Regions from separate parts of the Paenibacillus sp. UMB7766-LJ446 genome, predicted to be linked through region 1. Evidence: predicted binding sites of a transcription regulator. Region 1 holds the regulator's gene; the other holds the start of a gene.

Region 1 (11,524 bases):
CGTCTAGTTTCTTCAAATGTGGAATCTGAGGTTTTCAGACCACGAATAATCTCTACAAGATCAACCCGGGAAACCGGGTGAATAAAGTGCATACCAATAACACGCTCTGGGAATTTGGTCGAGCTCGCAAGCTCAGTCAAACTCAGCGTGGATGTATTACTTGCAAGAATAACGTTGCTTGGGCAAACTTGGTCGAGTTGACTGAATACCGCTTTTTTCGCGTCCAGATCTTCGGAAATGGTCTCAATAACCATATCGCAAGATCCGAGTTCAGCTAAATGAGCAACTTTGGTAATACGGGAGAGAATCAACTTTTTCTCCGCTTTCGTAATAGCCCATTTCTCCAGTTGTTTGTCAAGATTGGTCTCAATCATGTTATATGCATGATCCAGCTTCTCCGTCGTATGCTCCACCAGAAGCACATCAAGTCCTTTGGCTGCAAGCATCTGGGAAATACCTTGTCCCATCGTGCCGCCGCCGACAACTCCTATCTTTTTGAAAAACATGGTTCTGCTCCATCCTTTCGGTTCTCTATTTCTATATTGTACCCTGTTCGCCGAAAATTACAAATTTCGACCCAACATATAATAATATCTTAGCACGAGTGAAATGTAAAAAAAAATAACCGACATAAATAAATTATGCCGGTAGAAGGGCGCTGTCACGAAATTGACAACGAAATTGATCGCCAGACAACACTTCTTCCCTGAGTAGCGTGTCGAGGGAATTGTCGAATATTGTCCGCTGTTCTTCAAGCAATTGTTTGGTCTGTTCCATCAGGTCTTGCAGGATCAATTTGTTCTCCCGCATCAACTCTTCCGTCGTTACCATATCCATATTAACAATACCCAACGAAGTAAGTCCGGAAGCCATCATCGTCTGTACCACATTCGTTGCTTGTTCAAAGTCATTACGTGATCCTGTACTGCGTCCACCGTAATACATTTCCTCTGCTGCCGCACCACCGAGGGCAATCATGATCTGCTCTTCCAGGAAACGCTTTGTGTACAGAAATTGTTCTTGCTGCGGGTTATGACGTACATATCCCAGGGCCTGTCCACGCGGACTGAGTGCAACCTGACTCACACTGCCAGGACGAACCAGTTCAGCCATAATGGCATGTCCCAATTCATGAATAGCCACTCTTTTTTTCTCTTCCACGCTGGATTCGCGGTCCGTCTTCTCACCCATCATTACTTTATCAATCGCAAGCGACAGATGACGCTGTTCAATGTTGAGCAGACCGTCTCTCATCGCATAAATTGCAGCTTCGTTCATCACACTTTCCAGCTGTGCTCCAGAGAAGCCATAGGATTCTTCGGCTGTCTTCTCAAGATTTACCCCTTCCAAAAGAGGCTTATTGACTGCATGCAGCTCCAATATGTGTTTTCTGCCTTTTTTATCCGGCAAGTCCACCTGAATATGACGGTCAAAACGTCCTGGACGCGTCAGCGCGCTATCCAGCATTTCTTTTCGGTTTGTAGCGGCGATCACGAGTATTCGCGGTGTTTCGGAAGAGTAGATGCCATCCATTTCCGTCAACAGCTGATTCAGCGTCTGATCATATTCACGCTGTTGTCCACCTTCCCGTTTTCCACCGATCACATCAATTTCATCGATAAATATAATGGCATTTTCTTTATTTTCTTTTGCAGCACGAGTTCTCGCATCACGGAACAAATCCCGTATTCTGCCGGCACCCACACCGACATACATTTCAACAAACTCACTGCCTGAAGCAGCTACAAAAACAGAGTCGGTATAATGAGCAGCAGCTTTGGCCATTAAGGTTTTGCCTGTTCCAGGAGGACCTGTGAGCAGGATCCCTTTCAAAGGACGAATACCAAACTTCTGAATTTCCTCATGTCGAATGAGAAAATCAAGCGCTTCCCGCAGCTCCTGCTTCGCACTTTCCTGACCGCCAATTTCTTCAAAAGTCAGCTTGGACGGTCCTTTTTTCTTGCGTTTGCGTTCCTGACCCGCACCCACCGTAATTCCACCACGCATTTGCATCATGAGCAGCAAAGCTCCCACAATCATTGCAGCGATCAGAATGGGAATCATGTTTACACCGATAAAAGCGAGAAAGATAATTAATACGGGTACAAATCCAATGGCAATTTCTTTCGTCCATTTAGGCATTTGGCCACACTCCTATCTGACCGGGCACACGCGGCAGAATAATAAACTTGCTGGCATCTCCATCTCTGAGGCTGACATATACATTATTGTCATCCATGGCTGTGTTTACCTTGATCCCATTCGTAGCCATTTTAGACAAGGTCGGTGTAATCTCGGTGTATTGTTTGCTCTCCATAGCCTGAGCTACGGTAAACATGGCGCTACCCCACCAGCTTTCCAGCGCTTCGTTGGAATGATCCACGACATCCAGCTTCAACGAACGAGTGCCAATCAGGGTTTGTCCTTCTTTGTGAATATATTGTACCAACCTGCCCAAATCAACATCCGGCTGCAGATCGAGTTTCAACTGTACATCATTGTGGTTAATAGTTAATTGTACATCATTGACTCCATCGTACTGGGTAACCATCTTTTCAATTGGGCTTTGCACAGCCACATGACGATACACAAACCAACCTCCAAACAACACAACGGCTGAAATGACGGCAGTCAGAGCAATAGGCAATACTTTTATCTTCAAGTGAGTTACCCCTCCTATAATTTGGCCCATTCTATAGCTTGTAGGCAAGAATATGAATATGTGTACGTAAAGTCCTGTGATGTGTCTAACAGGATTTATTTGTGTATGATGTATCCTTGAATACATATTTGAGTATATCACATCGTATATACAATATCTAAGGCGAAAATATGAATAAATTATTAATTTTAACTATTCAAATCCAAAATGATCAAGAAAACACGTCAAAGAACCGGTCCAGTCGGGTTTCCGTCTGCCGGTTCTTTACTGTATTCTTTTTAGAAAATAGTACGTCTGCTGATTCTAGCTATTCGGAATCGTATAGACCAGGTCAACCTGTTCCCCGTTACTAAAGCGGTAAAAGCGGTAATAATTGTGAGTAGCATCGTTATAATACACTTGCCATACATAGATTCCATTCACAACACCTGGCATGATTCGTTTGATCTCCCCGCCTGGAACTTCAGAGCTGAACCGATTTCGAATCTGTGCTTCAGACATGCCGTTCTTCAGCAGTTCACTGTGCACCGCATTGGTCCCTGTCACAGGCTTGTTATTTTCATCAAACTTGATCCACACCAATACATCCTGGTTATCCTTATTTTTACCGATCAGGGTCCAGTATATGTTGTCTCCGCCGTCTTTTTGACCCCATACATACTTACGCAGGTCTTCGTGTGACGTAATCCCAACCTGTTCCTGGGCCGCCTGTATGGCCAACGCCTCTTCCTTGCGCTGATCCTGGGTAACATAGACATAATAACGCTGAAGTCCAAACAGAATCAGAACCAGGAGCAGCAGCGAAATCCATATCCACTTCTTTTTTTTCTTCAAAAGCCGAACTTCCTTTCCCTATGACGATGCTGTCCTTGGAATTAACGGGCAAGCAGACCGTCAAATGCCAGTTGAGACTCACGCAAAATACGCTCTTCATCCATCGTAAGACATTCGCCATGTTTAACCACTTGTTTACCATCCACCCACACATGCTCTACATCTTTGGCTGATGCGGAGTATATGGTATGGGAAATCAGATCCGTATGCGGATAGAAATGGGCTTGTTCAATATTCAAGGCGATGAAGTCAGCCTTCATGCCTGTTTGCAGTGCTCCTGTATTGTTCAGGAATATGGATTTGGCACCATACGAAGTTCCAAGCAGAAGTGCTTCCCCTGCTGGCACTGCGGTAGGATCACCGGACACACCTTTGTGAATCAAAGCAGCAAGTCTCATCTCTTCAAACATATCGAGGTTATTGTTACTTGCTGGTCCATCTGTTCCGAGGGACACGGTCACCCCTGCTTTCAGCAGATCAGGTACTCGTGCAACACCCGAAGCCAATTTAAGGTTACTGCCTGGATTGTGGGAAACTGCTACATCATGTGATGCAAGAATTTCGATCTCTTCATCATTCAGATGTACCGCATGTGCAACCAGAGATGGACGGGAGAAAAATCCTAGCTTCTCCAGATGTGCAACCGGACGTTGACCGTAATCAGCCACGTTCTGTTCCACTTCACGAAGCGTTTCAGACATATGCGTATGCAAAGGCAGATTCAGGTCATGAGCAACCTGTACCAACTTCTCTATGTAATCCGGAGGGCAAGTGTAAGGTGCGTGTGGAGAAATTACGGTTGTAATTCTTCCGTCTGCTTGTCCATTCCATTGACGAGCAAATGCTGCGGATTCTTCCAGCTTGCGCTGTTGTTCTTCCGCTGAGCAAAGTCCGATTACCCCTCGTGCCAGAGCAGCCCGAACGCCGGATTGTTCCACCACTTTTGCAACCTGATCCATATGATCATACATATCCAGAAACGCTGTTGTTCCACCTTTCAACATTTCAAGTACGGAAAGTGATGTGCCCCAATATACGTCTTCAGACGTCATTTTGGCTTCCATTGGCCACATTTTCTCCTGCAACCATACTTGTAATGCCAAATCATCTCCATGACCTCTCAGAAGCGACATGGCCGCGTGACCATGCGTATTGATCAGACCCGGCAAGAAGAGCAGTCCTTTTCCATCCACCTTTGTCAGACTTTCGTCTCCTTCCGGCAAAGTCTCACCAATATGCACAATCTTGTCATTCTCGACAACCATGTAACCTTGAACCACTTTCCAATTCGTGCCCTCACTCACGGCAAATTTGCCGTTGTGAATTACCCATCTATTTGTCGTCATCTTCCTCGTCGTCCTTTCCGTTCTCCAAATAATAAGCAAGGCTAAGCAGATCCGTCGTAAAATCGGCATGATGAATGCGAATATGCGGCGGGGTCTTCAGGATCGTTGGCGCAAAATTCAGAATCGCTTCAATTCCTGACTCAATCAACTGATCGGCAACATTTTGGGCTTCCGTATCCGGAACCGTGATAATCCCTATACGAATGTTATCTTTTTTGACCGAATCCGTTAATTCATTCATCGGTTGCACCGTCAGACTGTTAATTTGACTTCCAATCTTCGGACCGTAGGCATCAAATACAGCGACAATCTTCATGTTGTCTTTGAGGTAGGCATTGTAATTGGACAAGGCGTGTCCCAAATTACCTGCTCCGACAAGAGCTACATTGATCTGCTGGTCTATTTTCAGAATATGGCGGATCTTCTCGATGAGATATGAAACGTCATATCCGATCCCTTTACGACCAAAGTCACCGAAGTAAGCCAGGTCTTTACGAATCTGAGCCGGATTCAAATCCAGTCTCAATCCAAGTTCTTGTGAAGAAACCGTATTGACTTCGCGCTGATGCAGTTCATTCAAATAACGCAAGTAAACAGGCAATCTTCGCACCACGGCTTCCGAAATTTTATCTGATTTCATTCATTGCTCCCCCTTACCAAGGCCACGATAGATAGATGAAAAGATGAGCACCCTGTCTAAAACGATGCAAAAAGATGACTGAATTAAACAGGATGCTCTTTGTTATATAATGGATAATTGCTTGAATTACTTCTTTAATCGCTTACTCACTATTCATGAAACGAATGAATGATATTGCTCAATTTTACCGCCAATTAGTGGCTTCATGCAATCATATAAGCTACAGAGCATAGCTGTTATTGCTGTTCATCGGTTGGTCTCTCAAGCCATTCCGAAATACGAGGAACCATCTGCTCTGTAAGCATGTGTTCCATTTTGGGACCTGGTAATGAATATAAAAAGTACTTGCCATAATATGCTTCAATGACACGTGTATCGTATACAATCACAATACCTCTGTCTTTACCCGTACGAACCAGTCTGCCGAATCCCTGTTTGAAGCGGATAACGGCTTGCGGCACGGACAGCTTCATAAACGGATTTTTCTTCTGTTGCTGCAAAAGCTCACTCTTCGCTTCAACTAATGGATGATTGGGTGGCTGGAACGGCAGTCTGACAATCGCAAGACAGGTCAGAGCCTCTCCAGGAATGTCCACTCCTTCCCAGAAGCTGCTTGTGCCAAGAAGTACAGTTGCTTTCGCATCCTGGAAGCGGCGTGTAAGCTTGGAACGGCTGCCGCTGTCCACCCCTTGCCCGAGCAAAGAGATATCATTACCTGACAAGGCCTCCTTAAGCGGGTCATAGACCTGGCGCAGCATGCGGTAGGAGGTGAACAACACCATCATGCGTCCACGAGTCGCGATAGCCGTTTCCGCGAGCGAATGCACGAGCATATCCACAAAGTGGGCATCACCTACACTGCCCTTCACACTTGGGAAATCACGCGGAATGACGAGCAGGGCCTGTTCGCGATAGTTGAATGGTGACGGCAGCATGGATGTCAACAAGCGGTTATTCTCGGCAGCTTCCTGCAAGCCCAGCTGTTCGATCATGAATTGAAATGACTTGTCAACCGAGAGCGTAGCCGATGTAAGCACAACGCTTTTCTTTTTATCAAAGAACATATCCTTCAATTGCGCACTGACATCGACAGGAACGGCATAGAGCTGCAGTGATTTACTGCGGAACTGGCCGCTAGCCTCCATCCAGTACACGGTATTGGCATCATCCATGCGCATGAAGAAACGCAGATTATCCTTGATCGTTGCCAAGTCCTTGAGCAGTCCTGAGATATCCATAATCAGACTATCGGACTGATAATCATCCTGATCTTCTTTCACTTCAAGCAGCAGCTTGTCGCCTTTACGAATCAAATCGCCTAGGGTTACATAGATTTGGTTTTCTACATCCTGTAATTCCTGCCATTTGGCCGGTTTTTGCGATGGCTTCAGTCTAAGTGAAAATTGTCCAGTCTCGCCTGGAGAAGCATCGCTACGTTCAGGCAGCAGGCCGAACAGTGTATCGCTTAGTCGATCCCATATCTCCTTAACTTCAACGGCAAGCGGGAACATCTGATCAATCATGGAGCCCCACTGTACCGAATTTTCATGACCCGACAGTTGAGAACGAAGCATCGGAAGTTGGCCATTACGGCTATCTTTAAACAGTCGGGTCAATATATGAACCAACGTAAAATATTTCATGTGAAGACCAAGATGCTTACCTGCTACATCCTCCAGATGATGTGCTTCATCAATGACAAGACTTTCGTAGGCTGGCAGCAGCTGATGTGCTGCTTTGACATCCGTAAACAATTTCGAATGATTCGTTATGACGATATCGGACAGCCCGGCTTCATGTTTGGCCCGATGATAGAAACATTTACGGAACCAAGGACAGGAGCGTCCAAGACAGGATTCAGACTCACTCTGTACCGTCTCCCAGAAGTCTCCACCGCGCCCGCTTAGATTAAGCTCCTCGTCGTCTCCAGTCTCCGTCTGGGTAAGCCAGACAATCATCTGAGCTGCTGTAAAATAATCCTCTTTCGGTGTAGCGAATTCACGTTTATTGATTTTATGCTCAAACTTACGCAGACACAGATAGTGCCCACGACCTTTGAACACCGCTGCCTTGAACGGGAACGGAACCACTTGGGTCAGCATAGGAATATCCCGCTCTCTCAATTGCTCCTGCAGGTTGATGGTATGTGTGCTGACCATGACTTTCTGTTCCTGTTTCACACTTTCATAGATGGCAGGCAACAAATAACCAAGCGATTTGCCAGTACCCGTTCCAGCTTCAATCAATAGATGCTTCTCTTCATCCAAAGCTTGTCGTACACTGCTGAACATCTGAGTTTGCGCCTCACGCTCCTCATAATGGTCCAGCGTCTCCTTCAGGTTATCTCTAACCTGATCCATAAACTGCTCGAAACTTACGTTTTCCAGCGGGTTACCCTCCCGCTCATCACGTGGTGAACCTATATCAGTCCAGTCACTCACGTTCAGGGCGAGCTGGCGATAATACGTATGACCATCCAGGTCCTGAATCGGCTCTGATTCCTTCTCAGTACGCATTCCGTCGAAGAACCAACCCAAGTCACTATCTTCTGGCGCAAACAGATCACTGAGGCGCTGAATCGTGATCAGAGGCAATGCACGCAGCTCATCGAGACACTTCAGTAATACAAAAGCTGTCGCAAGAGCATCACTGTCTGCCTGATGAGGGCGGTCATGCTGAAATCCGAATTCTGAAGACACATATCCGAGTTGATAAGAGCCCAGTGACGGGAACGTGATCTTCAGGAAATCAATCGTATCCAGAATACGTCCGGTGAACGGCAGGTAACCGCAGCGATCGAGTGCATTTTGAAGAAAGTGAAAATCAAAAGCAACGTTGTGCCCAACAAGAACAACATCGTCGAGTAGCGGAACCATCTCCATCATCATCTCTTCCAATGAGGGAGCATCCGCTACATCTTCATCAGTAATACCGGTTAACCCCGTAATAAACGGAGGAATCGGTACACCTGGGTTCACATAAGAACTATATATTTGAGTTATGCTGTAGTCATGATCTATGATGGCAAGTCCGGCTTGTATAATCTCACCGTCGGACTGCGTGCCGGTTGTTTCGAAATCCAATACGGCAAATTTCATTGCAATGTACGGTCCCTTCCATTCCAGTCTATGTTACAGCATAGCAAAAAAAAGGGCATTTGAAAATTAACTGACAAAAAAGGCGGTGTCCCCTCCGCTATGCCAGAGGAGGGAACACCGTCTTTATGCCGCCGAATGGCCCTTAATTTAAGGCTGTCAGCTGATTTGCATATTGCAATTTTCCGCTGTTTAATCGACAGGCTTCCATGTTATACAGCGGTTCGGTCAACGTCGGGTCATACTGAAGCGCCTGCGCAAATAGTGAACATGCACCTTCAGGATTCGCGAGTTTAGCCTCAATACAGCCCAGGACGTTACATACAAGTCCCTTCAATCTCGGCGAACCGTTCAGATGCATAATCCGCTGCAAGTGTATTCCAGCTTCCTCGGTTTGTTCCAGGTTAAGATGAGCAAGCGCCAGGTAAAATCGAGTCAATGCACTTTCTGGATAGTCGGTCACAACCCTGGAAAATTGCATAATAGCCTGCGGGTACATTTGCAGTTTGAAATAACCCTGACCGCGACTGAAACACTCCAGATGCAGTTCTGGCAGTGCGGTAACAGCTTCCTGTTCAGGCTCAAGGGAGGCGGGCTTATCTTTATCCAATTCCCGTTCCCTTACCTGGCTCATTTTTTCTTCAAACATCAGCCACTCATCAATCATCCCGTCACTCATCCGCTTGAGCAAATTCCACTTTTGCAGCAATTCCTGTTTGTTTAGGCCTTCAGCAGAAGGGTAGCGCTTGATAATTTCATCTAACATGTCGTTCATTTCTGCGAAAACATGCTGGAACATCGATGCATCCCCACCCTTGAAAAAATGGATTAGTGCAGTGACCTGTACTCATTTTTTGTAGAATGGGTCGATTTCATTCCCCTTACCAGTCGATTACATAATCGTCGCATGAACTTCGTGCTTCATTGTTTGCACTGGTTTATTCTGTCCATCCACAAATACAACCGTAGGTTTGTGATTATTTGCCTCTTCTTGAGACATCATTGCATATGAAATGATAATGACGGTATCGCCAGGCTGTACCAGACGGGCTGCTGCTCCATTCAAACAGATGACTCCACTTCCACGTGGCCCTGGAATGACATAGGTTTCCAGACGGGCACCATTGTTGTTATTCACAATTTGTACTTTCTCATTTTCCATTAGATCAGAAGTTTCCATGAGATCTTCATCAATGGTAATGCTACCCACATAGTTCAGGTTTGCTTCTGTAACGGTTGCCCGGTGAATTTTGGATTTCATTAGTGTTCTAAACATGGGACAGCACCTCCGATTTTTGCAGTCTTATATTGTCAATCAATCTGGTTTTGCCGAATTTTACTGCAAGTGCGATCAGCAGATCGTCCCGGCCATGAACCTTTTCATGATCCGCAAGTGGCTCCAAACTTGGAAAAGCCTGAATTTCAGCATAATCAATCACGGCCATTGGTGAACGTTCAATATTCTGGCGCAATATGCCGCGGATATCCGCTGCTGTCATCGCCGTCCCTGCATCTACAGCTTCCTGTGCCACACGCAGTGCCTTGGACAGAACAAGAGCTTCCTGACGTTGTTCTGTGCTGAGGTACACGTTCCGAGAACTAAGCGCCAAACCATCACTTTCACGGACAATAGGACATGGTACAATCTCTACTGCCATGTTCAAATCGTTAACCATCTGTTGGATCACAGCAACCTGCTGTGCGTCCTTCATGCCGAAAAATGCACGCTGCGGTTGTACAATATTAAACAGCTTCGAGACGACCGTAGTTACTCCGTCAAAATGACCCGGACGGGAAGCACCGCATAAGCGATCCGTTAAACGGGAAACCGATACGGTCGTTTGTGTAGGCTGTGGATACATCTCTTCAACAGAGGGAATAAATACGATATCCACTCCTTTTGCACGTGCTGTTTCCACATCTCTGGCTTCATCCCTAGGGTAACTGTCAAAGTCTTCATTGGGACCGAATTGAATCGGATTTACAAATATGCTCAAAACCACGATATCACTTTGTTGTTTGGCCGCATGCATCAAACTTGCATGGCCTTCATGAAGAAATCCCATCGTAGGCACAAGTCCTACAACCGACTCTCTGGACTGAATCGACTGACGTTGCAAGCTAAGTTCTTGTCTTAATTCTGCGATTGTCCGTATCACTTTCATACGTTGGTCTCCACCTTTTCTTTACGTTGTCCGTACAGTTGATCTAGAACGCCGTCAGCAGCGGTAAATACATGCTCTTCAGCCGGGAACGAGCGGTCCTTAACTTCTTTCACATAGGACTCAATGCTATTGCGAATTAGTGTACCTACGTCTCCATACGTTTTGACAAAGCGTTTTGGCGTGTATGGGGAAGCATACTGAACTACATCATGGAATACCAGTACCTGACCATCACATCCTCTGCCTGCGCCTATACCAATTGTTGGAATAGTCAGTTCTTCCGAGATCGCTCTTGCCACTTCTTCAGTGACCAATTCCAGTACAATGCCGAAAGCTCCGGCCGCTTCAAGCGCCTTGGCTTCGTCCATGAGACGTCGGGCATCTGCAGCATCCTTGCCCTGAATGCGATAACCACCAATTTGATTCACGGATTGAGGAGTCAGTCCAATATGTCCAAGAACTGGCACACCAGCTTGAACAACCGCTTTTACCGTATCTGCGATTTCGAGGCCGCCCTCCATCTTGACCGCATGTGCATGTCCTTCCTGCATCAGGCGACGGACACCTTTGAGTGTCTCGTCCACGCTGCCATGGTACGTCATAAAGGGCATATCAGCAACGATAAACGTATTTCCCGCACCACGCACTACAGAGCGTGTATGGTACACCATATCGTCAATAGTAACAGGTAAGGTAGAGTTATAACCCAGCACCACGTTCCCCAGTGAATCACCCACCAGAATCAGATCGATACCTGCTTCCTCAGCCAATTGAGCTGTCGG
Region 2 (11,524 bases), on a different contig from region 1:
GTACGCGCTGATGAATTCAATATCGCAAACGTTTACAATGTAGATGAAATGCTGCAAGATAACGAAATTGAGCTTGTGCTAAACCTAACGGTTCCTGGCAGTCATGCCATGACGGATCTGGCTGTGCTTGGAGCAGGCAAACATGTGTATGCCGAGAAACCACTGGCAATCTCTCTAGAGGATGGTCGCAAGGTAATTGAATTGGCTGAGGAAAAAGGTCTGTATGTCGGTTCAGCACCGGATACGTTCCTTGGATCGGGCATTCAGACTGCACGCAAGGCCATTGAAGAAGGGCTGATCGGCAAGCCGATTGCAGCAACTTCATTCTTCATGGGTGGAGGACCCGAGGCTTGGCATCCGGATCCAGAGTTCTTTTATGTCGCTGGTGGCGGACCTATGTTCGATATGGGACCTTACTATTTGACCGCTCTGATTACTCTCCTTGGACCGATTCGCAGAATCAGTTCCTCTGCAGGTGTACAGATTACAGATCGTGTTATTGGTTCCGGACCGAAGGAAGGTACACCTCTTCAGGTACAGACGCCAACACATCTGGCAGGAACGATTGATTTCGAGGAAGGTGCCATTGCAACAATGATCACCAGCTTCGATATCCGGGGTGCTTCGGATTTGCCGCGAATTGAAATTTACGGTACTGAAGGCACTATGAGTATACCGGACCCCAATTTTTTTAATGGGGAAGTGAAGCTGCGCAGATTCGGTCAGGACACATGGGAGACTGTGAAGCCTGCTTTTGAAAGCAGACAGAACGAGCGCGGGATCGGCGTTACAGAAATGGTTGAATCCATTCGAGCCGGACGCGAACACAAGGCCAGTGGCAAGCTTGCCTACCATGTGCTTGAAGCTATGCATGCGTTCCAGCGCTCCTCGCTTGAGGGCAAACACATCCAGCTGGAGAGCTCTTATGAAGCAGCAGCGGGAAACAATACCGATGGAAATCAGTCAGAGGCTGTACAATCACACTAATTGATTTCGGATGAACCAGCCGTCGTTAAACGCGATGTATGATACCGTAACCGCTTTCTATCTGCAAGTGGAGCTGGATTCGTGTTGGGCTCACGCCGCAGGCCCCCCAACAGAGGTCATTAGAACAGTATGAACTGAATTAGAAAATATGCCGCTAATGGAGGACTTGTTCATGTCTAAAGTACTTAATATCGCCATCGTTGGTTGTGGCGGAATCGCCAAAGGTAAACATATGCCCAGCTTGTCCAAACAATCTCAGGGCCGTATGGTCGCTTTCTGTGACATTGTGAAGGAACGTGCGGAGGAGGCAGCAGCAGAATTTGGTGCTGAGGGAGCCAAAGTATACACCGATTATAACGAGATGCTGAAGGATGAGAGCATTGATGTGGTACACGTGTGTACACCAAACGACTCCCATTCCGTCATCACGGTCGCTTCTCTTGAGGCAGGCAAACATGTTATGTGTGAAAAGCCAATGGCGAAGACTTCTGCACAAGCGCAGGCTATGCTGGAAGCCGCACAACGTACAGGCAAAAAGCTGTCCATTGCATATCAGAACCGTTTCCGCAATGACAGCCAGTATCTGAAACAAATGTGCGAAGAAGGCGAGCTAGGCGATATCTATTTCGGTAAGGCGATTGCACTTCGCCGCCGTGCTGTACCAACCTGGGGTGTATTTCTTGACGAAGAGAAACAGGGTGGCGGACCGTTGATTGATATCGGTACGCATGCACTGGATCTGACACTTTGGTTGATGGACAATTACAAGCCGAAGAGTGTCATGGGCTCTACTTTCCACAAGCTGGGTCAGCGTGAAAATGCGGCTAACGCTTTTGGACCGTGGGACCCGGAACAATTCAAGGTGGAAGATTCTGCATTCGGATTTGTGACGATGGAGAATGGTGCCACGATCATTATCGAGTCCAGCTGGGCATTGAATGTAGCTGAGTTCGGTGAAGCCAAATCACTGCTCTGCGGTACAGAAGGTGGCGCGGATATGAACGATGGTCTGCGGATCAATGGCGAGAAGCGCAGTCGTCTTTATGAAACCAAGGTGGACCTGGACGCAGGTGGAGTTGCTTTTTATTCCGGCAGTGCAGAAAATGAAGCGGATCGTGAAGCGAGAATGTGGCTTGAAGCGATTATTGAAGACAAGGATCCGGTTGTAAAACCAGAGCAGGCGATTGTTGTCACTCAAATTCTTGAAGCAATCTACGAGTCTGCTCAGACAGGCAAAGCGGTTTATTTCGACTAAACCGGCAGGGTGTCATTTCCAATGAAATAACCAGTATTCTTACGTTTAATTTCAGGATAGAATAGCTCTTGATTTTCCACAATAATGATACAATGATGTGATCTGAACGGTATGTTATGCAGTTCATAGTTCATAAAACCAGCAATTAATATGATATCTAATCTAGGGAGGAATCGCACTTGAAACTCGGCGTATTTTTGGTATTATTCGGAGGACGTAAATTGGAGGATGCACTCGACTATGTAGCATCCAAAGGCTTGAAAGCAGTAGAAATCGGAACAGGTGGACATCCAGGAAATGCGCATTGCAAACCGGATGAGCTTCTGAGCAACCCGACAGCATTGAAAAACTTCAAAAATGCAGTAGAATCCCGTGGTCTGACCATCAGCGCATTGAGCTGTCACGGTAACCCGCTTCATCCACAAAAGGATATTGCAAAGGGATTTCACGATGATTTTGTTAAAACGGTAGAACTGGCTGAGAAGCTGGAAGTGCCTGTCGTAAATACATTCTCCGGTTGTCCGGGAGACCATGAGGATGCCAAATATCCGAACTGGCCTGTTGCACCATGGCCGAATGACTTCCAGGAAGTTCTCAAATGGCAATGGGACAACAAAGTTATCCCTTACTGGACAGAGTGGGGTAAGTTCGCTGCGGATCACAATGTAAAAGTGGGACTGGAACTGCACGGTGGATTCTCGGTGCATACACCAGCTACCTTGCTGAGACTGCGTGAAGCAGCAGGTGAAGTGATTGGCGCGAACCTGGACCCAAGCCACATGTGGTGGCAAGGGATTGATCCGGTACAAGCGATCCACATTCTGGGACGTGAAGGTGCGATTCATCACTTCCACGCGAAAGATACAACGATTGATCCAATTAACGTAAACAAATATGGTGTAACGGATATGCAGGATTACACCAACATGCTTGATCGTGCTTGGCAATTCCGCTCGGTCGGTTATGGTCATGATAACAAGACTTGGGCTGATATTATTAGTGCTCTGCGTCTGGTCGGATATGATTATGTTGTAAGTATTGAACACGAAGATGGTCTGATGTCGGTAGAAGAAGGATTCTCTAAAGCAGTGCAAAATCTCCAACAAGTATTGATTGAAGAACCGCTGGGAGATATGTGGTGGGTTTAGAGTTACACTAGGGGGAAATTGAATATGATTAACGTCACCATTTGGAATGAATTTGTCCATGAGAAAATTCACGATGAAGTAAGAGAAGTCTATCCAGAAGGTTTGCACATGGCGTTGGCAAACGGACTGGGAGGCGAAGGTTTTGCTATTCGCACGGCAACACTGGATCAGCCTGAGCATGGATTAAGTGATGAGGTGCTGAATTCTACAGATGTGCTCATATGGTGGGGACATATGGCACATGATCGCGTGAGCGACGAGATTACCCAGAAGGTTGCACAGCGGGTCCTGGATGGTATGGGAATGATTGTGCTGCACTCCGGTCACTTCTCCAAGCCATTCAAGGCGTTGATGGGGACAAGTTGTGATCTGAAATGGCGTGAAGCCAATGAGCAGGAGATTATCTGGTGTGTGAATCCGTCCCACCCGATTGCCGAGGGTATCAATAGCAAGATTATTTTGGAAAAAGAAGAAATGTACGGGGAATTCTTCGATATTCCAGTGCCGGATGAGCTGGTGTTTGTAAGCAACTTCCAAGGCGGAGAGGTATTCCGGAGTGGATGTACGTTCCTCCGCGGTTCAGGAAAAATCTTTTATTTCCGCCCAGGTCACGAAACATACCCGACCTTCTACAACCCGGAAATTCTAAAAGTAATCAGCAATGGAGTGAAGTGGGCATATCCTGCGCGCAACGTTAAGCCGGAATTTGGCTTCAGCGAGCCTGTAAGAGCGCTTGGAAACGTACTGGTTTAAGCCCTAAATTGGCTTTGTGAATGCATAAATAAACGATATACCAGAGAACCCTTCTCCAAGTCGAGTATGACTGTGGCAGCTGGGTTCTTTTTGGGTAAGATAGGTACATGGGAGTTAGACGATATTTTCCCATGGTTCCTCTGTCCCATGTGATGTATACTGAGTTGTATCATCGAAGTTGAGTTATGCCCCTAAAATTTTAACTTTTTAGCGGCAGACGTTTTCTTTGAGACTTAAATATGTTATTATGAAATATACTAACTAAACGTAAGTTGAGTGATCTCTAAAGAGGTGATTAATGTGGAAGGCCAAGATCTGCGGATGTGTCCGCGCTTTGAGACAGCGTTTTCCTTTCTGGGTAAGCGCTGGAACGGTCTGATTATTCAAACGTTGATGAGTGGTTCGAAGCGATTCAAGGATATCTCCAACCTGATTCCATCGATGAGTGACAAGATGTTGTCAGAGCGGATGAAGGATCTGGAGAGCGAAGGCATTCTGATCCGCCATGTCTATCCAGAGACGCCGGTTCGTATCGAATATGAACTGACAGAGAAAGGCAAGGCGCTACAGCCCGTTATGAATCAAATTCAAGACTGGGCAGAGCAGTGGGTTGAGTAGTAACTGATCCCTTAGCTCAAACTAAATGAACTGATGGGATAAAGGCTCTTGATTTCCAGTGGAAATCAGGAGTTTTTGTCTTAAGGGTTCTGCACATGTTGTCGCGAGTTGTAGTATAATTGTAAAATAAAATGGCCGCAGGCGGCCGGAGCGAGGAGGCCACTTGTCATGAGAGAAGAAAGCTTATCCCGTGAAGTACGCTACGGCAAGCAAGATATTGCAGAACTTGAGAGCGCATCCATTCAGGTACATCTGATCTACAAAAAAGCTGCGGAGCTATTTAATCGCACTGTATATTCCCCGTCGGTGAAGGATGATGTCGCAGGAGAGAAGACTCATTCCACGAATAGCAATGGTCAGGGAACGGCTCCGGCGGTACTGCAAAAATGGATTCAGACAGCAAGAGGCTGGAAATGTATCGGATGTGAGCTGAAACAACCCGATTCCATCGGGGTGCAGGCCGAAGCTACCTTTCATGAAGAACGTATGTATCTGGGGGTGGGCGAAGGTCGTTTTGTTCGAGCGGAGATGCTGATTCAGGCGATTGTATGGTCACAATATGAGAAGATTCGCATGTTCGCTCCCTGGCTGGGTGATGACACCTTTTACACAGTACAGGAGCTTGATGTGATTGCACGTTATATTGTACCTACCTATTTCTCTGAACGGCCGCTGCATGAGCAAGGCAAGGTCTCCAAGGTTCACCATCCATCTGGTCAAATTCCACTTTACCAGGAATATGTGGATGCACCTTCATTCTGCGTACAGGTGGACGGTGGGTTGCTCGAAGGGCGTTTGTTGACAGGGGTGTATGTGTCGGAGGAACAGTTCTTTGGACTTAATCCTTATCTGAAGGATGGAGACGGAGGCCGCACCTATATGCAGGCTTGTGTCCAGTAATAACGTACCTAATAGACTGTAGTGATGATTGGAGCCAAAGAGCCTGCTTGCAGGCTCTTTGTGTTGTACCACCCAGTTATGGACGCTACTGGAGGAAAAGTAACGGCATTGACACTTTTTTTGCATGAATGTTGTGCCATAATAGAGGTTATGGACAACAGGGTGAATGATTTTACGCAGGGTGGTGTTACCTACATGAAGAAGAGAATCCCCGGTTACATAGGTATATGTCTGCTTATTCTGGTTATATTGGCCGGGTGTAGCGAGACACAGCCTTCCGAACAGCCTATCGTCAAAGAGACCGAATCACAGAATACAATTACAGTGGCAGTGGATGGCAGTACTTTTTTGCCTGACGCAACGAAGTCTATTAAGCGAGATTTTAGTGAAGGTCTGACGCTCAAGAAAGCACTATTGAACAGTGGACTTGTTGATTTTACGGCAGATGGAAAGCGGATCCAATCCGTTGGGGAAGTTTCGTTGGATTCCTCGCTCAGCTGGGCTGTCAAATTGAACGGCAAGGATATTGACCCCGAAAATTGGGACATGGAGCTTCATGCCAAAGATGAAGTGATCATATATGTGAAAGCCGCTGACAATGGGGGAGACGATGTTGCTTACCAAACAACATTGCTCAAGGTGAGCGGCGGAAATATTATGCCGAATCTCAATCGTCAATATGCCGGGGTGTATGTTCAGGAATGTACGGTGCGTGATGTATTAAAGTCCAGTGGGATTGTAAGAATGTCGGAGAACAACAAATTTGTTGTTTCCGTTGAAAATGTAATTCCCCGGATGAATCAACGCTGGATGATCATGGTGAATGACAAGGAACTGATGGAAAACGGTTTGGACATGAAGTTGAATCCACGTGATGCAGTAAAGCTCGAGTTGACTACTGTATCTTAAGCATAACAAAAGCCCATCTTCTGTAACGAAGATTGGGCTTTTTTCATTTGCATATCAGGGGGTGCCAGGGCGGGGGAAGCATCAGATCCGGCAAATCTCGTTAGGACACAGTTCGCAGTGGCAGATGCCCTGCAGCATGTGCAGATCCTTGATGACGATCATACCGTTGTCATATTCAATGGCATCTTTTTTGCGCAGATCGCTTAACATGCGGTTGACACTTTCTCGGGTCGCTCCAATCATATTGGACAAATCCGTGTGGGTTATTTTTTTATGAATGATGACATGATTTCCATGAGGCTCACCATATGAATTGGACAACCGAATCAGCGTGGAGCAGAGCGCGCCCGGTTTGCCATATAACATCAAATCACGGAATTTTGTCTGGGTCAACCGGTGATGGATACCCATCCATTTCATAAAATCGATGGCGAAGTCGCAATGTTGGCAGATCAGCATCTCCAGGTCTTTGTGCTCCAGTACTCCGATTTCACTATCCTCAAGTACCTCGGCCGAAAAGCTGTGTTTGGACCCGAAGAACGGGTCAGCCTGACCAATCATATCCCCGGACTGATACATGTACATAATCAATTCCTTGCCTTCATCCGTGGATTTGGTAATCTGTGCCCGGCCCCGTTTCATATAATAAAGTTTGTCAGAGACATCTCCTTCCCAATACAGATGGGTTCCTTCCGGATAGGTTCTGTCCTTCATCGTTACGAGCAGATGGTTGAAATTCGCTTCCGAGAAACAGTTGGTATTGCCGCGTTTTTCCAGTACACTCAGTTGTTCTCTCATAAGTCTATCTCCCCTTTGTGTCCATCGGACGGCCTTCTGTAGCTTGGTCCGGCCCCCGTGGTTCGCCGCAAACCGTTGCCGTCCTGATCAGGGTCATCTCTCGGCCGGGAAGGACGGTACAAATTGCGGTGGTTCAATTTTTAAGTTCAGTATATACCTTATCTTGCCGTTTGAGGGGCATGGAAAGGGGGCAAAAATGGCGAAATTTCAAACATTGTGATTAAATTCACTTTCTAAAGGGGAGGATGAATCTGACAGCCCTATAATTTAAATAGGAAGAATAAATGGCGGTGGGGAGACATTAAAAAACTTAAATTAAATTTGTTATACTTTGTGAAAAAAATCACATAATTTACCCTTTACCCATGGTACGATGTGAATGTAAAGAAGAGAGACAAACCAATACGAACCTTTAGGAGGATGAGGGAGATGGCTGTAAAGAACGAAGTCGCCCCAGTAAAAGAACCGACAGCAGGTCAGTATATTCAAACGTTAATTGACAAAGCGAATAAAGCACACGCAGCATTCATGTCCATGGATCAGAAACAGATTGACCGCATCGTGCAAGCAATGGCACTGGCAGGTCTGGACAAACATATGATGCTCGCCAAAATGGCCGTGGAAGAAACAGGCCGGGGTGTGTATGAGGATAAAATCACCAAAAATATATTTGCAACAGAATATGTGTATCATAGCATTAAATATGACAAAACAGTAGGGGTTATTGAAGATAACGAATACGAAAGCTTCCAGAAAATTGCGGAGCCTGTCGGCATAATCATGGGGATTACCCCGGTAACGAATCCGACATCCACCACAATGTTCAAAGCACTGATCTCCATCAAAACGCGTAACCCGATCATCTTCGGTTTCCACCCATCTGCACAGAACTGTAGCCGGGAAGCCGCGGAAATTCTTCTTGATGCTGCAGTGAAGCATGGCGCTCCAGCGGATTGTATCCAGTGGATTGACGATCCTTCCATGGATCGCACAAATGCGCTGATGAATCATAATGATGTGGCACTCATTCTGGCAACAGGCGGATCAGGCATGGTACGGGCTGCATACAGCTGTGGTAAACCGGCACTGGGCGTAGGGCCAGGGAACGTTCCTTGCTTTATTGAAAAAAGTGCAGATATCAATCAAGCGGTAACGGATCTGATTTTGTCCAAATCGTTTGATAACGGCATGATCTGTGCTTCCGAGCAAGCGGTCATCATCGAGGAACCGATCTTTGATCAGGTGAAAAAGAAAATGATCGCCAACGGCTGTTACTTTGTGAACAAGGATGAGGCTGCGAAACTGACCGCAGGTGCGATTAACGCTGAGAAATGTGCGGTGAATCCGGCGATTGTGGGTCAATCTGCAGTCAGCATTGCGAAAATGTGCGGTATCGAGGTTCCTGCTGGCACCAAAATTCTCGTAGCCGAGATTGAAGGTGTAGGCACGAAATTCCCATTGTCGGCTGAAAAACTAAGCCCGGTACTGGCTTGTTACAAAGTGAAAACGGCAGCTGAAGGGATTGAGCGTGCAGCAGAAGTGGTTGCTTTTGGCGGCATGGGTCACTCCTCCGTTATTCATTCGACGAACGAAGAAGTGATTGGCAAATTCGCAGATCGTCTGCAAACCGGACGGATTATCGTGAATTCACCATCCACACACGGCGCCATCGGTGACATCTACAACACCAATATGCCTTCACTGACACTGGGCTGCGGATCGTACGGACGTAACTCGACTTCTTCCAACGTAACCGCTGTGAACTTAATCAACGTGAAAAGGGTGGCTCGCCGTACCGTGAATATGCAGTGGTTCAAAGTGCCGAACAAAGTCTACTTCGAAAAAGGTGCAACACAGTATCTTGCCAAAATGCCGGACATCACACGCGTAGCTATTATTACGGATGCCATGATGGTCAAACTCGGTTATGTGGAAAAAGTAGAGCACTATCTGCGTCAACGTCAAATGCCAGTAGCCATTGAAGTGTTCTCTGATGTAGAACCCGATCCATCGACAACAACGGTAGACCGCGGTACGGAAATGATGCGCCGCTTCCAACCAGACTGCATTATCGCACTCGGCGGGGGATCACCGATGGATGCTGCCAAAGCGATGTGGTTGTTCTATGAATATCCGGACACAGACTTCAACGACTTGAAACAAAAATTCATGGATATCCGCAAACGGATCTACAAATATCCACGTCTCGGCGTGAAAGCGAAATTCGTAGCCATCCCGACAACTTCGGGCACAGGTTCGGAAGTAACATCGTTCGCGGTCATCACAGACAAGAACCAAGGGAACACCAAATATCCGCTGGCAGATTACGAGTTAACACCAGACGTAGCCATCGTAGACCCGGAATTCGTATACTCTCTGCCTAAAACCGCTGTTGCAGATACTGGTATGGACGTATTGACTCACGCCATTGAAGCGTATGTATCCGTCATGGCGAATGATTACACGGATGGTCTCGCGATCAAAGCGATTCAACTGGTATTCCAGTATCTCGAGCAATCGGCGCTGCAAGGTGACAAATTGGCTCGTGAGAAAATGCATAATGCTTCGACAATTGCTGGTATGGCTTTTGCCAACGCATTCTTGGGCATCAACCACAGCTTGGCACATAAATGGGGCGGTCAGTACCATACCGCACATGGACGTACCAATGCGATCCTGATGCCGCACGTTATTCGCTACAATGCGAAGAAACCGACGAAGTTTGCATCGTTCCCGAAATATTCGCACTTTGTTGCAGATGAGCGCTATGCCGAGATTGCCCGCATTCTGGGATTGCCTGCACGTACGACAGAAGAAGGGGTTACCAGTCTCATCAATGCGATTCGCAAACTGAACAAAACATTGGGTATTGAAGAATCGTTCCAGGAAATCGGATTTGACGCCAAAGACTTTGAAGCACATGTCGAGTATCTGGCAGACCGCGCATTCGAGGACCAATGTACAACCGCCAATCCAAAAATGCCGCTCGTAACTGAACTGGCAGATGTATACCGCAATGCATTCTACGGCAAGTTTGAATAAAGAGTAGTAAACAACTGGTTAAGGTTGAGGCAATATGTTCAGGGTTCCCCGAAATGGGGAGCCCCGATTGCCGTCTTTTCTGTAAAAAGGTATACGGAATCCTTGGGGTAGCCATTGAATTTAACACTTTACACGATAACGGAGGGGTAGAAATAACCTGAAAAAGCGAAGCGTTCGCCTTTATCCCCGGATTTCACCTTTTTCAAAGGGGATCAAAAAAATCTGGGGATAACAGCGATTGGAAGGTTGTTCTGCCACGCAGTGATCCTGTGTAAAGTGTTAAATTCACCTTGATACAGCATAGGTGAAGTGAGGATGGTCACAAACTTTGTGATATAAATCACAGATGTTGAAAGAGCGAAGACGTATACTGAAAATGTAAGAAAAACATTCATCCGCGGTTCCGGTTCCCAAGTAGAGAGAACATGTTCCGGCTCACATGTGAAATTTATCACATTAATCGCGGCTCTGGGCACAGATGAGACGAGTGAAGCATCCTGTCATGTGTCCGGAAATCCAAATTTGTGGAGGGATTACTATGTCGGTGATCGAAAAAGATGTCAAACAACAAACAGGCTGGAGAAACTTTACCAAAGGAACATGGACGAAATCCGTAGATGTGAATGATTTTCTGGCACGCAACTTATCACCCTACTATGGCGACGAAGCATTTCTTGCAGGTGCAACCCAAAATACGAAAGAGTTATGGGATATCGTTTCCGATCTTACCAAAAAAGAACGCGATAACGGCGGGGTACTCGATGTTGACGTAAATACGCCAGCAACGATTGTTTCTCACCAACCCGGTTATCTGGATAAATCCAAAGAACAGATTGTTGGTGTTCAAACGGATGCTCCATTCAAACGTTCCATTCAGCCATTTGGTGGAATTCGCATGATGATTGATGCTTGTGAAGCTTATGGTTTTGAGATGCCACAAGGCGTCATTGATATATTTACGAACATCCGCAAAACACATAACCAAGGCGTATTTGATGCTTATACATCCGACATGCGTGCAGCACGTAAAGCAGGCATTATTACCGGTCTGCCGGATGCTTACGGCCGTGGCCGGATCATCGGTGACTATCGCCGGGTAGCTCTCTATGGTGTG

Evidence for each region. The regulator Rex, encoded in region 1, represses fermentation and respiration genes when NADH is low (regulators of the CRP and FNR family bind a similar motif). The targets are predictions, from matches to a motif close to TTGTGAAATATTTCACAA.
Region 2: the regulator Rex is predicted to act here: its motif matches at 7,700-7,717, upstream of adhE (bifunctional acetaldehyde-CoA/alcohol dehydrogenase).

What each region holds. Positions count from the first base shown of each region.
Region 1 covers NZ_JASOYM010000018.1:64,455-75,978, reverse strand. The annotation lists gene QP794_RS30315 (3-hydroxyacyl-CoA dehydrogenase family protein) at 1-506, opposite strand, end outside; gene QP794_RS30310 (AAA family ATPase) at 640-2,142, opposite strand; gene QP794_RS30305 (hypothetical protein) at 2,135-2,662, opposite strand; gene QP794_RS30300 (cell wall elongation regulator TseB-like domain-containing protein) at 2,966-3,496, opposite strand; gene QP794_RS30295 (amidohydrolase) at 3,538-4,842, opposite strand; gene QP794_RS30290 (redox-sensing transcriptional repressor Rex) at 4,829-5,482, opposite strand; gene dinG (ATP-dependent DNA helicase DinG) at 5,719-8,580, opposite strand; gene QP794_RS30280 (tetratricopeptide repeat protein) at 8,723-9,352, opposite strand; gene panD (aspartate 1-decarboxylase) at 9,470-9,853, opposite strand; gene panC (pantoate--beta-alanine ligase) at 9,846-10,742, opposite strand; gene panB (3-methyl-2-oxobutanoate hydroxymethyltransferase) at 10,739-11,524, opposite strand, start outside.
Region 2 covers NZ_JASOYM010000008.1:161,527-173,050, forward strand. The annotation lists gene QP794_RS20155 (Gfo/Idh/MocA family protein) at 1-987, shown strand, start outside; gene QP794_RS20160 (Gfo/Idh/MocA family protein) at 1,160-2,242, shown strand; gene QP794_RS20165 (sugar phosphate isomerase/epimerase family protein) at 2,422-3,390, shown strand; gene QP794_RS20170 (ThuA domain-containing protein) at 3,415-4,143, shown strand; gene QP794_RS20175 (winged helix-turn-helix transcriptional regulator) at 4,465-4,761, shown strand; gene QP794_RS20180 (hypothetical protein) at 4,930-5,661, shown strand; gene QP794_RS20185 (hypothetical protein) at 5,857-6,570, shown strand; gene QP794_RS20190 (Crp/Fnr family transcriptional regulator) at 6,652-7,368, opposite strand; gene adhE (bifunctional acetaldehyde-CoA/alcohol dehydrogenase) at 7,798-10,410, shown strand; gene pflB (formate C-acetyltransferase) at 10,949-11,524, shown strand, end outside.